Regions from separate parts of the Pseudoalteromonas sp. NFXS39 genome, predicted to be linked through region 2. Evidence: predicted binding sites of a transcription regulator. Region 2 holds the regulator's gene; the other holds the start of a gene.

Region 1 (7,999 bases), on a different contig from region 2:
GCTAATTTTATAAGGTGTTTGCTTAGCGTTAACGGTGATTACACCTTTGCCATTACCTTCGTATGCAACAAACTTATCTAAGCTGATGTTAGCTACTGCATTTTTAAGGTTCACTGTTAACTGGTTTTCGCCAAGTGTAATATCATTTGCTTTTAAACCACTTGAACGCACAACAACATTTGCATCAAGTGCATTTAGGCCGCTCATATCAATTGTTGTATCATCCCAAACAATTGGCTGCGCTGGCGCATCTGAGGCTGGTTCTGCTTGCTCTTCTTTAGCTACCCCCTCAGGTAAGTAAGGGTTTAAATCAAGCATGCCTAAATCAATATCGGCATTAACAACTAAACGGTCGCCAAGCTTAATATCGCTTTTACCTTTAATTTGTAGCTCATCTAGGGTGGCAAGTAGCTCAGCCAGTTTAAACTGCTCACCTTTTAAATGCATTGAACCTTTTACATTAAACGCATTGAAAGCATTCTCTTTAGCATTAAGCTCAACACCCTGCCAATTCGCAATGTTTTTAACTGAGTCACCACTGACAGATAGAAGCCCTTGCACATCATTACCCATTTCTGCAATTGCCCCTTTGAAATTCAAATCGATCAAGCGTGAATCAACCTCAGTGCTGACATTAAAGGTTTCGCCCTCAATCGCTTTTACGGGTGTATCTAGCGTTACATCCAAATCAAAACGCTCACCCATATAGGTAATACCGCCTTTTAACTCAAGGGTTTTACGAAGAGAAGGTAATAAAATGGCTAACTCTAAATCACTTATCTGTTGTTTTGCCCCAGTTTTACCGTCTAGATAAGTAAAGGTACCACCATAAATTGCCACTTCGCCAAGCTCAATATCAAAGTTATCTGGTAAGTTAACGGCACCAGAACTCTTTTGCTGATCAGTCTGTGGTTGCTCTGCAACCGCATCAAATAGCTGCCAGTTTGCTTTACCATTTTTATCGGTTTCTAACAAAATCGTTGGTTCGTTAATAACAAATTTATCTAGCTTAAACTCACCGCCAAATAACGACATCCAAGGAATACGGATAGCAAGTTGCTGCATACTTGCCATATTTTTTTGCGAACCAGTTTGCATATTGGCAAAGTTTACATCATTCAGTTCTAGCTTTAATGATGGAAATACCGACAGCTTTTTATCGCCATTAATAGTCAGACTACGACCTGTGGTTTGTTCTACTTGCTCCGATACTTTATTAAATATCGCGTCTGTAGGAATGAGGAATGGTGCTGCGACTACTAATGCAATTAGTAATAAGAAAATGACACCAACAACTTTCAGTAAGGTTTTCATAATCATCCTTAAAAATGGGCAAACAATGTTCATATCATAGCGGGAGTTAGGCGCAAATGCATTGCCCAATCCACAAAAAGGTTTGTAAACAAGCTTAGGTATAAGAACATGAATCAGCGCTGAAATATTTTGATACCTTTAGGTTACAAATAAATCTTGACCGAATGATACCCTAGGGTTACATTGATACCTAGAGGTTACATTTAAATCAAAAGGAAAAGATTATGTCTAAGCAAGATATACAAACGGAAGAAAAGTTTATGAGCCATAACGCATGGTTTTCAATATTCATGGGAATTACGTTATTAATCATTAGTGTTTACCCAATGCTTAAGCAAACATCAGCACCTTTACTGTTTATCGGCGCTGCCGCTTTTTTAGGTTCATTTTTTATGTTTGTGATTAGAGGTGGGTTTACATGGAAACTTGGGTATCGCCTTATGTATACCGATGAATTTTTAAAGACAATTGATACCATCGCTTATAAACATGTGGTTCTTGGATTACTTTTTAGCATGGGGGTTATTTTTTTATTGTCTGATGACCTTGCTTTAAATGTATCTCATAGCATGATGGCCACATTTTACCTCGCTCAAATGTGTTTAGTATACGGCGTATCAATTCTTTGGCAGAGTAGAGACTAGGTATAATAGTGGAAAATAATATCGCTAAATTCCGTAAAGAGAAGGGTTTATCGCAGCAAGAACTCGCTGATGCCATTGCAGTATCACGTAAAACCATTAGCACAGTCGAAACAGGCCGCTTTATACCTTCGGTTATTATCGCGTTAAAAATTGCAACCCACTTTGAACTTACCGTTGAGCAATTATTTACACTTGATGATAATGATTAATTAATCAAGTCAATCGCAATCTTGCTCTATCAGTAAGATTGCATCATTTCATTACTTCGGTATGATGCACGACCCTGTTGTTTTTGCACCCTGTGTACTAAAATCAAACAACCTAATTTGGTCAAAACTGGAGTATCGATTAAGCATGAAGAAACTGCTTATTTCACCGTCAAAAATGGCGCTTGGCGAGCAAGAAAGTCAAATTTATCAAAACATCCTCAAGCAGGCCTCTGATATCAGCTTAAACCTAATGGCAGTTAAAGTAGAAAACCACCCTGAAGACTTTTTAGGCTGGTGCTATGAGCTATTAAGTGCAAGCCGCGATCGCATTAACTACGATCTATTAGAAGATAAGCAATTACCGACACTTAAGAAACTTCATGACTTATTAATTTCTGCCATCAGCTTTTTGCAATTAAAAACCTTAAGAGTTGCACCATGGCCAGTTATCGCAGGCTTCATCGAACAGCATAAAGAGCTTGTGGCACTTGATGAGCAACTACGTTTAGCTAATTACATTGCAGCGATTAAATCACAATCATTAAAAGAGATGATCCCTGAAGACCGTTTAGCGTTTTCAGGTAAACACAGTGCGTCGCTTGATCCAAGCAGCTATAACTTCGATGTTGAATGGTTTGCTTCTACGAAGAACGCAAAAGGCTTTCACCAAATGTTGAGTGATTTGCCTGGTGCATTCGATGAAGCCTTAGCGCACATTCCACTTGAAGGCGAAATAACCCAAGAGCATTATCAACACTTTATGGTTGCATACTTGATGGCATTTAATGGTAGCGATGAAAAGCCAACGCTTGCTCCTGCAACTCGCTTACTTGCGATGCGCCGACCTGATGTGTTTACACCAATCGTAAATAGTAAACTTGATGCCCTTTGTGGGGCACTAGGTATTACCAAATTAAATAACCGTGATTTTGAGCGCTACTGGCAAGATATTGTAGAAGCAATCCATAATATGCCTTGGTTCAAAATGGCTAGCGCCGCAAATGAACTTGAGCAATCTTTAGTTGAAATTAAAGCCCTATTACCTAGCTTCTTTTATTATGCAGATAAAAGTACCGCCGATAACTCAAACTATATTAAGTTGTTAAACAAACCTAAGAGTACCACGAGCTCAGCAGGTAAAAAGACCGTACGCCGTGGCAAAGAATCAGCTGAGATACTGGTAGACCGTGCATTAGCAAGTGATGATATCCCTGAACATATCAAAGCAAAGCGCGATTCAATCATCAGTGAAGTTGAAAAAGGCCGAAGTGTTGAAGAGACTATTAGTCTGATGCGAGCGATTTTCGGCTAAGTCACTCTCAAATAAGAGAAACCCGGGTGCTTCGCAATTGTGCAACCGGGTTATTTTTTGCACCACACAAGTGCGCATGAACAATTCAAATATCCACTATTTTTTCAATTAAGCCATCTTAGAAGTCTGTTTTTAAAGCATTTAAGCATAAAATATCCTATTCAAAATGAACTTGGCACAACCAGTGCAATATCGTATCCAGACAACACATAATAAATGTCCTCGAATAATAACCAGACTGCAATCTGAAATGGGACAAAATCAACATAACAACAGGATACAGAAACATGCTAAAACTAAAAAAAACGGTCGCAGCAAGCGCTCTTGCGCTATTAACTTTGAGCTCGACATATAGTTATGCAGAAGTCACAGCAAACGCTGCGGCAACGTCAAATTACTTATGGCGTGGTCAAGAGCAAACTGGCGGTGATGCTGCAATCCAAGGTGGTATCGACTACGCAAGTGAATCTGGCTTTTATGCGGGTACTTGGGTATCGAATGCTAGCTGGGCTGACGACATGACTTACGAGCTAGACCTTTATGCTGGTTTTGGCGGTGAAATCAATGAAACCTTTAGCTACGATGTTGGCTACATTTATTATGCATACCCAGATGCAGCATCTTACACAGATGCAGATTTCTCAGAAATCTACGGTAGCATTAGCATGGGTAGCTTCACCTTTGGTGCAGCAGTACTAGCAACATCAGCAGCTAGCGGTGACGGTACAGACTTTGGTGATTCACTTTATTTAAATGCTGACTACAGCTTCCCAGTTGGCAGTACCGGTGCAGAAATGGCCCTTCATTTAGGTCATTACTCAGGGGATTTCATTGGTGATGATGACATCATCGACTACGGCGTTTCAGTGTCGAAAGACGGCTTTACTTTCGGTCTTTCAGACAATGACATCGATGGTTCAGATGTAAAAGTGTACGTCGCTTACGCGGTTGACTTCACTTTATAAAGAATGTGTTACTTGCTGCAACACGAAGGGCCGTAAGGCCCTTTTCTCGTTTAGGGCTATTCGTTAAGGCACACTATGACCAGTTGAGCCTTGCCAAATGCGATACCATTGTTCACGGCTCATAGAGAGCTGCTTAGCTTCAACCGCTGATTTAACACGTTCAATGTTACCCGTACCAAGTACCACAGACGGTGCACTCGGGTGCATTAACAACCAAGCATAAACAACTTGATCAATTGCTGTGGCGCCAATTTCAGCACCAACCTGCTCTAACACGGCACGTAAACGCACTGCTTTTTCATCATCGCTTGAGAATAAACGCCCCCCTGCCAATGGTGACCAAAGCATAGGTTTAATATCAAGCAACTGGCATTGATCTAAGCTACCATCATCAAGGGCTTTCATTTCGTAGGGTGAAAACTCGATTTGATTGGTCACTAGTTCAAAGTCTAAACGCGACTGTAACAAGCTAAGTTGTGATGGCGTAAAGTTAGATACACCAAAGTCAATCACATCACCATTTGCTTTTAGGGTATTAAATGCTTGTGCCATTTCATCGGCATTCATCAAGTAATCAGGGCGATGAATAAGTAATACATCTAAACGATCAGTGTTGAAGTTTTTTAGTGACTGCTGTGCTGAGGCAATAATATGCGCGGCACTTGAATCATAGTGGTTTGCTTTGCCTTGTAATCCTAGGCTTGCAAACGCAGGCTTAATACCACATTTAGTGATGATTTTGATTTCATCACGAATACTTGGTTTTAGTTTAAGTGCTTTACCAAATTCAGCTTCACAACCGTATTCACCGTAGATGTCAGCATGATCGGTATGTGAAACTCCCATATCGATTGCATTTTCTAAAAAACTTAAGCATTGCTGGGGCGTTACCTGCCAATCTAACAAGCGCCAGAACCCTAATACCAACTCATCAATACAACGACCATTGCTATTCACCATAACGACCTACTTTTCCTAATAAGTTCGATTCAAATTAATCCTTTAACCATATCACAGATTTACTAATCACAGCTGTTAACATACAGTTACAAAACAAATTGCTAATTTGTTACTAAACAGGATATTTTAGTACCTAAAAACAAATGTTATAAAACAAGGAATAAAAAATGAAATCATCAAATGTAATGACCGCATTGGTTGATATTTTTATCAGCCCGAGTAAAGCCTTTAATGGTTTAAAAGAAGCAAAAGGTTGGTCTTTTGTTGCCTTTATTTTACTTGCCGGCATTCTCGCCGCCAGCATGTTTGCTTTTTATAATAAAGCTGACCCGCAATTTTTAATCGATCAACAAGTGGCAGCCGCCAGTGTTGATGCCACTATTGCTGAGCAAAAAATGATTCGCCAAAGCATGGAGCAAACCATAGATATGCAGGTTTGGTTTGCCATCTTTGGTGGCATCATTGGTTTGGCTGTTATTAATGCTCTGATGGCAGGCTACTACTTATTTGTATCTAAGCAAGACCCAGAAGCTAACTATGGTTATGGTGCTTGGTATGGCTTTGGTGTGTGGACCATGATGCCAATGATTATATCAAGCCTCGGTTTGCTCATTTTAGTATTAACTGCAAGTACCGACCAAATTTCACAGACGTTATTTAACTATGCTTCGATTAACCAACTTTTAATTGGCTTAGAAATTGGCCATCCATTCTACACCTTATTGGAGAGCCTAAATATCTTTTCTATTTGGGGCATTTTCATCGCAGCTATAGGTTTGAAGAGCTGGACTAATTTCACTTTCAATAAGGCGCTACTTTTTGCAGCCCTGCCAAGTATTGTTATTTACGGTATTTGGACTGTAATCGCTCTCGTTTAATTCTGCTTTGAGCGGCGATATGCCGCTCTTAACTACCAAGGAAGTAACATGAAAAAAGCCATTATTATTGGCCTCGCTGTTACAGCATTTGTCGCTTTACTAGTATCAAAACAAGTCACAGGCAATAAAGATGCACCAGAAATGCATATTGCAGAAGTTGCACAAGGCAATATTGCCGATTCAATTTTAGCCTCTGGCAACCTAGTCTTTAACACCCAAGTGCAGCTGCGCTCTGAAGTGACTGGCCGCGTAGCGAAAGTGTTTGTCGAAGAAGGAGAAAGTGTCACTGAGGGCGATATTCTTATGCGTCTAGATACTACAGCGTTTGAATCTGAAGTTGCACGCAACAAAGCCGTGCTTCGCGCTACTGAAATTGATATTAAGCACAGCGAAACCCGACTGAAAAATATCGAACGCCAGCTAAGCCGCCAAAAAGAGCTTTATGAAGTTGGCCTCGCTGGCCAAGAAGTGTATGAAAACCTACAAAATGCCCGCGATTTAGCGAAAATAGATATTGAAGCAAAACGTGAAGCTTACAACCAAGCCCAAGCGTCATTACTCATTGCTGAAGACCGTTTAAATAAAAGTGTATTTCGCGCACCAATGAGTGGGCTACTTGCATCGGTAAATATTAAAGAAGGTGAAACCGTAATTGCCGGAACAACCAACATTATTGGCTCAGATCTGATGCTAGTAGCAGATCCAAGCGCAATATTAGCCGAACTTCGCGTGGATGAAACCGATATTGCCGGTATCAAATTAGACCAACATGCAGATATCTATGCTGCCGCTTACCCAAATCAACCTTTTACTGGCAAAGTCATAAACATTGGCACATCAGCAAAAAATCAAGCTGGTTCTCAGGGCTTATCATTTAAAGTCAAAGTACTGCTTGATGCCACTGACCGCCAGCTTTATGCCGGAATGAGTTGCCGTGCTGAAATTGCGACAAGTATTGCCGAAAACGGCTTAAAACTCCCCATTGAAGCAATTCAAAAAGAGGATGATAGCTACTTTGTTTGGAAGCTTAACGCAGATAATACAGTAACTAAAACAACTGTAACGGTAGGCATTTCTTCAGATATCGAACAAGCACTAACCAGCGGTGTTGCAAAGGGGGATCGTATTGTTATCGGCCCAGCCAGACCTCTCAGCTCACTAAAAGAGGGTGATACGGTAGCCGTTAAAAACAGCCCTGAAAAAGGTGCTAGCTAATGTCGGCGGTGATAAAACTCAGTAATATCAATAAGCAATATAAAATGGGCGAACAAGTTTTCAAAGCCCTTGATGATATCAATATTGAAATTGCTCAAAATGAGTATGTTGCCATTATTGGCCCTTCGGGTTCAGGTAAATCAACACTAATGAACTTGCTTGGCTGTTTAGATACCCCTACAAGTGGTGACTACTATTTAAAAGATAAGCTGGTAAAGCGAATGACCGAAACTGAGCTTGCTCATCAGCGTAATGAAAGTGTTGGCTTTATTTTTCAAAGTTTCAATTTATTACCGCGAGCTTCAGCCCTAGAAAATGTTATGCAGCCACTTGTGTATCGATTTATCTCTGCCAAAGAGCGAAAGCAGCAAGCGCTCGAATCATTACAGCGGGTTGGTCTTGGCGATAAGGTAAATCACCTTTCGAGCCAGCTTTCTGGTGGGCAACGTCAACGTGTCGCGATTGCTCGTGCACTTGTTACTAAACCGCATATTTTACTTGG
Region 2 (7,999 bases):
AGCAAAACTCTCACCAATTGTTTGCGCTAAGTAAACAGAGCGATGTTGGCCACCAGTACAACCAATGGCAATGGTAAGGTAACTTCGGTTGTTACGCTCTAAATGTGGTAGCCATGTTTGCACAAATGTTTGAATTTGCCATGTGAACTTTTGCACTATGCTGTGGCTAGCTAAGTAATCTTTTACTGGTTGATCTAGACCCGTTAGCGGCTTCAAATCAGGTTCCCAGTGTGGGTTAGGTAAAAAACGTGCATCAAATACGTAATCAGCTTCTTTTGGAATACCGTGTTTAAACCCGAAAGACATAAAAGTGATAATCAGTTTTTTATCCTTTTTACCCAAAATCTTTTCGCGAATTGATTCTGCTAACTGATGAACACTGAGATCTGTGGTATCAATCATAAAATCAGCACGAGTGATCAACACATCGAGTAAGACTTTTTCTTGTTTAATAGCCAGATCAAGTGGCAAAGAATCAATGGATAATGGGTGTAAACGACGAGTCTCTGAAAAGCGTTTTATCAGGGTTTGGTCATCACTGTCTAAGTAAAAAAGTGTTGGATTTGCGAAACCAGGAAGGTACTCAAGAATATCATTAAATTCTTGCTGCTCTTTTGGAAGGTTACGCACATCAATACTGACCGCTATTTTATCGTAGTTATCTGATACGCTACGCACGAGCGAAGGCAGTAAATTGACTGGAATATTATCAACGCAATAATAACCTAAGTCTTCAAGTACTCGTAAAGCGACCGATTTACCTGAGCCTGAGCGACCGCTGATAATGATTAATTCCATTTATGCCTCTGCTGATATAACCTGAAACAGTTGCTGATCGGTAGTAGCGCTACGCAGCTGTTTACAAAACTCTTTATCTTTAAGTCTATCAGCAATTGTTGATAAGGTCTTTAGATGAAGCTGAGAGTCACCATCTGGTACGATGAGTGCTACGAAAATGTCAACAGGGCGATTATCAATTGCATCAAAATTGATTGGGGATTCACTCACTATGACAAACGCCTGAGGTTCATCGGCGCCACTCATTCGGCCATGTGGAATAGCAATACCTCGGCCAATACCGGTGCTACCTAGCTTCTCTCGGTTGAGTAAAGCATTTAGGATATCTTGTTGAGATAAATGAGGAAGCTGCTGGTGAGCCAGTTCGCTGATATATTCAAGAATTCTTTTTTTGCTATTAAAAAGGACCGCAGCTTTGCTGCAGTCCTGATTAGTAAGTGAACTTAGTTTCATAATTTAATGTCGAGCTAATTTCTCTTTGTGTTTAATGACTTGGCGATCAAGCTTATCGATCAACGAGTCAATGGCTGCGTACATATCTTGATGTTCTGTAGAAGCGAACAATTCGCCTCCGTTTACATGTAAAGTTGCTTCTGCTTTTTGGCTTAATTTTTCTACATCTAGAATGACATGAACATTATTAATATGGTCAAAATGCCTTTCTAGTTTCGCAAACTTGGTGTTTACATAGTCTCTTAATGAATCAGTGATTTCTACATGACGACCAGTTAAATTTAGTTGCATAAGCATTTTTCCTTCTATGTAAAACGTCTAAATCAAACTCTTACGCTGATTAGACGGAGGTATTGCTAGAGACTCACGATATTTTGCAATTGTACGTCTAGCTACTTTAATTCCTTGCTCAGCCAATATATCTGCAATTTTGCTATCACTCAATGGTTTAGCCGAGTTTTCTGCAGCGACTAACTTCTTGATTAAAGCGCGTATTGCTGTTGAAGAACACTCACCACCATTTTCAGTGCTGACATGGCTTGAGAAGAAATATTTCAACTCAAAAATACCCCTAGGGGTATGCATATATTTTTGCGTTGTTACTCGTGAAATCGTCGATTCATGCATTTCGACCATTTCAGCAACATCATTTAGCACCATCGGCTTCATTGCTTCTGGGCCATGCTCAAAGAAAGCTTGTTGTTGTTGAACGATACAGTTGGTCACTTTTAATAGTGTATCGTTACGGCTTTCTAAGCTCTTAATAAACCACTTTGCTTCTTGTAAGTGAGAGCGAATAAATTGGCTGTCGCTACTTGATTTAACAGAGCGAGACATAGCCGCATATTGGCTGTTCACTCTAATCTTTGGCATACTATCTGGGTTTAACTCAACCACCCAGCGACCTTTTACTTTTTTCACTGATACATCAGGTATGACGTACTCAGACTCTTCGCGTACTATGCTATCCGCAGGCTTAGGGTTTAAGCTGTGAATTAGCGTCATTACTTCTTTAAGCTCATTTTCTTTAAGCTTAGTCTTTTTCATCAAAGTTCGATAGTCGCGACTCGCTAATAATTCGATATGCTCAGATAAAACCATTTTAGTTTCAGCTAAATATGGCGTGTTTGCATCGAATTGGCGAAGTTGAATACACAGGCATTCCTGTAAACTACGCGCGCCAATACCGACAGGATCAAACAATTGAATTCTCTTTAGGACCGCTTCGACTTCATCAAGTTCGATTTCTTCTTCATCACTATTTTGATTAAAGCTCTCGACGATATCTTCACAGCTTACCGTTAAAATACCAGAGTCATCGATAGCCTCAACAATTGCCACAGCAATCGCTTCATCAGTCGGACTAAAGGGAGTTAGCTGTAATTGCCACATAAGGTATTCGTGAAGGGTTTCGGTCGATGCACCTTGATAAATAGATTCATCTTCTGGCATTGGCCCTGATGATGTTGATGGAGCGGCACTCATGTACTCATCCCATGTAACATCCATGGCTAAATCGTCACTTACAGTGTCTTTATTTAGAGCATCACTGCTTTCTTGTTCATATTCGCTAGGTGCTTCGTCTGCAGAAGCGCTGACTTGCACATCGTCAGATTCAGCTTTTTGCTCATTTTTGCCGATGCTTTCTTCGTTGTAATCCGCTTCTTCCACTTCAAGTAAAGGGTTACTATCTAGCGCCTCTTGAATTTCTTGTTGGAGATCCAATGTACTGAGCTGCAACAAACGAATAGCTTGTTGCAGTTGTGGAGTCATTGTAAGTTGCTGGCCCATGCGCAGCTGTAATGATTGCCTCATGTATCCCTAACAATCCTTTTTTTAAGTTATCGATAACTGTGCAAAGACAGTTAAGTTATTATCGATTTATTGTCATTGTTATAAGTCTAGCAGATGCTCTAGTCGGTGGCGTAATGGTTACAGCCTAAATTGCTCGCCTAGATAAACATCGCGTACAGTTTGGTCAGCTAATACGTGCTCAGGTGTGCCTGATGCAATTAGCTCCCCATGAGAAACAATGTAGGCTTTTTCACAAACATCAAGGGTTTCTCGAACATTATGGTCAGTAATTAGTACACCAATACCACGATTTTTTAGGTGCTCAATAATTTTCTTTATATCTAACACTGAAATTGGATCAACACCAGCAAAAGGCTCATCTAAAAGGATAAATTTAGGATTAGCGGCTAATGCGCGAGCAATTTCAACGCGGCGACGTTCACCACCAGATAGCGCCATACCTTGACTATCACGGATGTGTTGGATGCTAAATTCATCTAATAAGCTATTTAGAGTTTCTTCCCGCGTGGTTTTATTTAGATCTTTACGAGTCTCTAAAATAGCCATCAAGTTTTGGTAAACTGTTAACTTTCGAAAAATCGAAGATTCTTGCGGTAGATAACCAATACCCAACCTCGCACGGCTGTGCATTGGCAAAAGGGTAATATCGTTATCATCGATGCTAATTTTACCTTTGTCGCTCGGAACTAGGCCTACAATCATGTAAAAAGTCGTGGTTTTACCAGCACCATTTGGGCCAAGCAAGCCAACAATACTGCCTGCTTCAACTTCCAGACCGACATTTTTAACCACTTGGCGGCCTTTGTAGCTCTTAGCTAAAAGCTCTGCTTTTAATGTGCTCATGGTTGGCCTTTATTGTCTTTTTTATTTTCAACAGGTACTAAAATAGTGTGTACACGATCTGATGAGTTTTCGTCTTTTTCAGCACTGATAAGCTGCTGAGCCATATCATAGGTAATGCTTTTCGCTGTTACTTTTTGACCAGCTTGGGTAACTTCAGCTTCACCGTTTAAGGTTAAGAAGCGTTTCGCAACATCATAACGAACTTCTTCAGCACTGGCGCTCATTACGGAACCATCCGTTTGTTTTTCTTCGAAGTAAGCTGGTTTGCCTGTTGCAATAATTAGCTCTACTGTACCTTCGGTATCACCGCCGTGTGCTTCAAGACGTTCTGCTGTAATACGACGATTACCATGCACGATCTCTACGTTACCTTCAAATATGCCAACGCCATCTTTTAGTTTACCAACTTGGCGATCTGAGCTAATGCTAATTTGTGCGCCAGTTTGCTCGGCAGCGGTGCCGGAAAACGCAATCAATAAGCTTGGGATCAGGAGTAATTTCTTCAGTTTATTGGTCATAGTATATGGTTCGTGTATGGTTAGTTAACTCAACAATTTCGGTTTTTAAATCGGCTTTTAAGCCTTTACCGGTAATCTTTAAATTCGGTCCTGTTAGTGTTACAGGTTGCTTTGAAAACATGGTCATTTTATTAATGTCGACATTAATGTTTTCTGCTTTTATATCTTCGATCATACCGTTATGGGTTAAGTTTTTAGCAACTACATCCCCTTCAAAAATCAGCTGATCATTTTCGTATAAAGTGGCTTCTTTGGCTTTTACTTGCCAAACCTGCTGGTCGCCATAAATAGTAAATACAGGTTGCTCAAAAAAGGTAAACCCTAATTGTTGATACAACTCCATTTTAGCCGCAGCTACTTTATGACTGATTTTTCCTTGCTCGTCATAAGCAGTTTGCTTTAACGCCACCGCAGTGTAATCAGGCGTTGCAATGATCTCGTCTTCACTAGTTATTGTGTCTGCTGATTGATTAAAGTACGGATACCACAACCACACCATGCAACAAACAAAAACAACACTCAGTAAAATACGGGCTATATTCATGCGCTGGTTCCATCGCTAGTTAACGGCTTACCGTTTTCTAACATCAGTAAATCAGTTAATTCACGCACGGCTCCAAAGCCACCTGGTAATAATGTGGTGTAATGAGCCAGCTTTTTAATTAGTGGGTGTGCGTCGTTAACAGCAACAGCAAACCCTACTTTTTCCATTACTGGTAAGTCTGGACCATCATCACCAATATAGGCAATTTGCTCATCAGTTAGCCCCAGTTTATCCTTTAACTCTTGATAAGCAATTAGCTTATCTTCTTGTCCCTGATAAATGTGCTGAACTGTTAGGCTAGTCATTCGCTGCTGAACTATTTGTGAATGGCGGCCAGTAATGACTGCCACTTCAAAACCACTATTTATGAGCGCTTTAATACCAAAGCCATCTTTTGTATTGAATGCTTTAAGTTCTTCGCCATCATTGCCTAAATAAATTCGGCCATCAGAAAAAACACCATCAATATCGCAGATTAGCAATTTTACTTTTTGTGCGCGCTGACTCACATCAGGGCTAAGAGGCTGGTAAAGCTCGGCGAATGTCATTGCTTAAAGAACTCCTGCTTTTAATAGGTCTTGCATATTAAGGGCACCAATAGGCGTATTACTATGATCTACCACAATTAAACCATTGATACGTTTACGTTCCATAATGTTCAATGCCTCAGCTGCAAGCATGTCAGGGCGCGCAGTAGTACATGAACGAGTCATCACTTGACTAATAGCAGTACTATGGATATCAATGCGCTGCTCTAAAATACGGCGTAAATCACCATCGGTGAATAATCCGGCTAACTTTTTGTCTGCACCTATTACCGCAGTCATACCAAGGCCCTTGGCTGACATTTCAATTAACGCATCTTTAATGCTTTGCGTTTCGTTAACGATTGGGGTGGCATCGCCTGCGTGCATAACATCATCTAATGTTAGTAATAAACGTTTACCTAGACTGCCACCAGGATGCGAAAGTGCAAAATCGTCAGCTGTAAAACCACGCGTTTCAAGTAACGCAACGGCTATTGCATCGCCCATAACTAATGTTGCTGTTGTACTAGCAGTTGGTGCTAGGCCTAACGGGCATGCTTCTTTACTTACTTTAATGCAAACATGGACATCAGATAGCTTTGCCATGGTTGAATCTGGATTGCCTGTTAGTGAAATCATCTTTGCGCCAATGCGCTTAATAACAGGAATTATGCTTAGTACTTCGCTGGTCTCACCAGAGTTAGAAATACACATCACTACATCATCATGAGTGATCATGCCTAAATCACCGTGGCTTGCTTCACCAGGGTGAACAAAAAATGCGGGTGTACCAGTACTTGCAAGGGTCGCCGCAATTTTATTACCAACGTGGCCTGACTTGCCCATACCGATAACAATGATACGGCCTTTACACTGGAACATTAATTGACAAGCCTTATCGAAATCTTGATTTATATATTGCTCAATTTCTTGTAAGGCTTGTGCTTCAATTTCGAGTACGCGCTTACCTTGCGCGATAAAGCTTTGTTGTGTCATTGATTATCCTATTTGGCTAAAAATATAGCCCTGATATGCAATAAATGCGACTAACAAGAAGCCACCTTCTACTCTATTGATACGACGAGCACCTTTAAAGTTCAATGACATGGCCATCAATACAACGGTTGCTGCAATCATAATAAGTGCATCGCGGTTTGCCGCAGAAGGGTCAATAATTGAAGGGTTGATAATGCCCGCAAGTGGTAATACAGCGAGTAAATTGAAGATATTTGAGCCAACGATATTACCCAGTGCTAAATCGTCTTCGTTTTTTAAAACCCCAGCAATACAGGCTGCTAGCTCAGGTAAGCTGGTACCAATGGCAATGATGGTTAAGCCAATAACGAGATCAGATAAACCAAAATATTTTGCAATATCAACCGCCGACCCAACTAAAAAATGCGAGCTAATAGGTAATAAAATCATGCCGATGACTAACCAAAATACGGCTGATTTTGTGCTCACGTCGTTCGGGACATCTTCACATGCTTCACTGACAAAAGGATCATCTTGGTTTTTCGCGCGCAGTGAGACGATCACTAAGCCACCAATGAATACAGCAAAGGCAACCATCAATGCAATGCCCTCAGTGAATGAAAAATAGTTATCTGAAAACACATACCAAGCTGCTACAGAGATTAACAGTACGAGTGGCATTTCGCGTTTAAGCGTCAAAGATGATACTGAAAGAGGACGCAATAAAGCAGTAACACCAAGTACAAGTAAGATATTGGTGATGTTAGAACCAACCGCATTACCTACTGCAGTATCTGTTTTATCTGCTAGAGCTGCTGATGCTGATACCATCATTTCAGGCGCAGATGAGCCCATAGCTACTACGGTTAAACCAATGATTAGGGTGGGGATCCCCATGTTTTTTGCGAGTGCAGCCGCCCCATAAACAAACCGATCGGCACTCCAAACGAGTGCAGCAAAACCAATAATTAAAATGACAAAAGAAGTCACCATTGTGATACGCCAACATTACTTATACAGATGACTGCAAATAGTAACAAAAGCGAAACTGAAAGTATAAGTAAAAGAATGAGCTGACAAGCATAAAGCGTGCTGGGCGAGGAATCTAAATTTCAGGTGTGATTAAGTTCTTTGCAGCTAGCTTTAGAATTTATTGATAGGAAATATTACAAAATTTTACGATTTGTTTTTTCCATATTGACTAAAAAACCCTTAAAATGGCAAAACTAGTGAAAAAAGTTATGGAGAGCGACTTGTCGCAATCAATAGTAGAAATCAAGGATGTAACCTTTTCACGGGGCGATAGAATCATATATAAAAATATGAGTTTTAACATTCCGAAAGGCAAGATAACCGCTATCATGGGACCGAGCGGCATTGGTAAAACCACCATGTTACGCTTAATTGGCGGTCAGCTTAAGCCTGATTCTGGTGACATTTTATTTGAAGGCAACAGTATTCCTGGCATGACTCGCAAGGAACTTTATGCTGCCCGTACCAAAATGAGTATGCTGTTCCAAAGCGGT

What was found. Region 2 encodes sigma-54, which starts transcription at its own class of promoters, with help from an activator protein. Its sites were predicted from a motif close to GTTGGCACGNNNNTNGNNT; they were not measured.
Region 1: J3455_RS17635 (TorF family putative porin) is a predicted target of sigma-54. The motif match lies at 3,651-3,669, and genes of this name have one in related genera.

The regions. Positions count from the first base shown of each region.
Region 1 is NZ_JAGDEC010000011.1:9,906-17,904, forward strand. Features, by position in the region: gene J3455_RS17615 (AsmA family protein) at 1-1,314, opposite strand, end outside; gene J3455_RS17620 (hypothetical protein) at 1,539-1,958, shown strand; gene J3455_RS17625 (helix-turn-helix transcriptional regulator) at 1,967-2,167, shown strand; gene J3455_RS17630 (hypothetical protein) at 2,313-3,479, shown strand; gene J3455_RS17635 (TorF family putative porin) at 3,767-4,444, shown strand; gene J3455_RS17640 (aldo/keto reductase) at 4,508-5,401, opposite strand; gene J3455_RS17645 (YIP1 family protein) at 5,572-6,282, shown strand; gene J3455_RS17650 (efflux RND transporter periplasmic adaptor subunit) at 6,331-7,497, shown strand; gene J3455_RS17655 (ABC transporter ATP-binding protein) at 7,497-7,999, shown strand, end outside.
Region 2 is NZ_JAGDEC010000007.1:143,520-151,518, reverse strand. Features, by position in the region: gene rapZ (RNase adapter RapZ) at 1-798, opposite strand, end outside; gene ptsN (PTS IIA-like nitrogen regulatory protein PtsN) at 799-1,251, opposite strand; gene hpf (ribosome hibernation promoting factor) at 1,255-1,542, opposite strand; gene J3455_RS14415 (RNA polymerase factor sigma-54) at 1,570-3,066, opposite strand; gene lptB (LPS export ABC transporter ATP-binding protein) at 3,184-3,909, opposite strand; gene lptA (lipopolysaccharide transport periplasmic protein LptA) at 3,906-4,427, opposite strand; gene lptC (LPS export ABC transporter periplasmic protein LptC) at 4,417-4,971, opposite strand; gene kdsC (3-deoxy-manno-octulosonate-8-phosphatase KdsC) at 4,968-5,519, opposite strand; gene J3455_RS14390 (KpsF/GutQ family sugar-phosphate isomerase) at 5,523-6,494, opposite strand; gene J3455_RS14385 (calcium/sodium antiporter) at 6,498-7,466, opposite strand; gene J3455_RS14380 (ATP-binding cassette domain-containing protein) at 7,715-7,999, shown strand, end outside.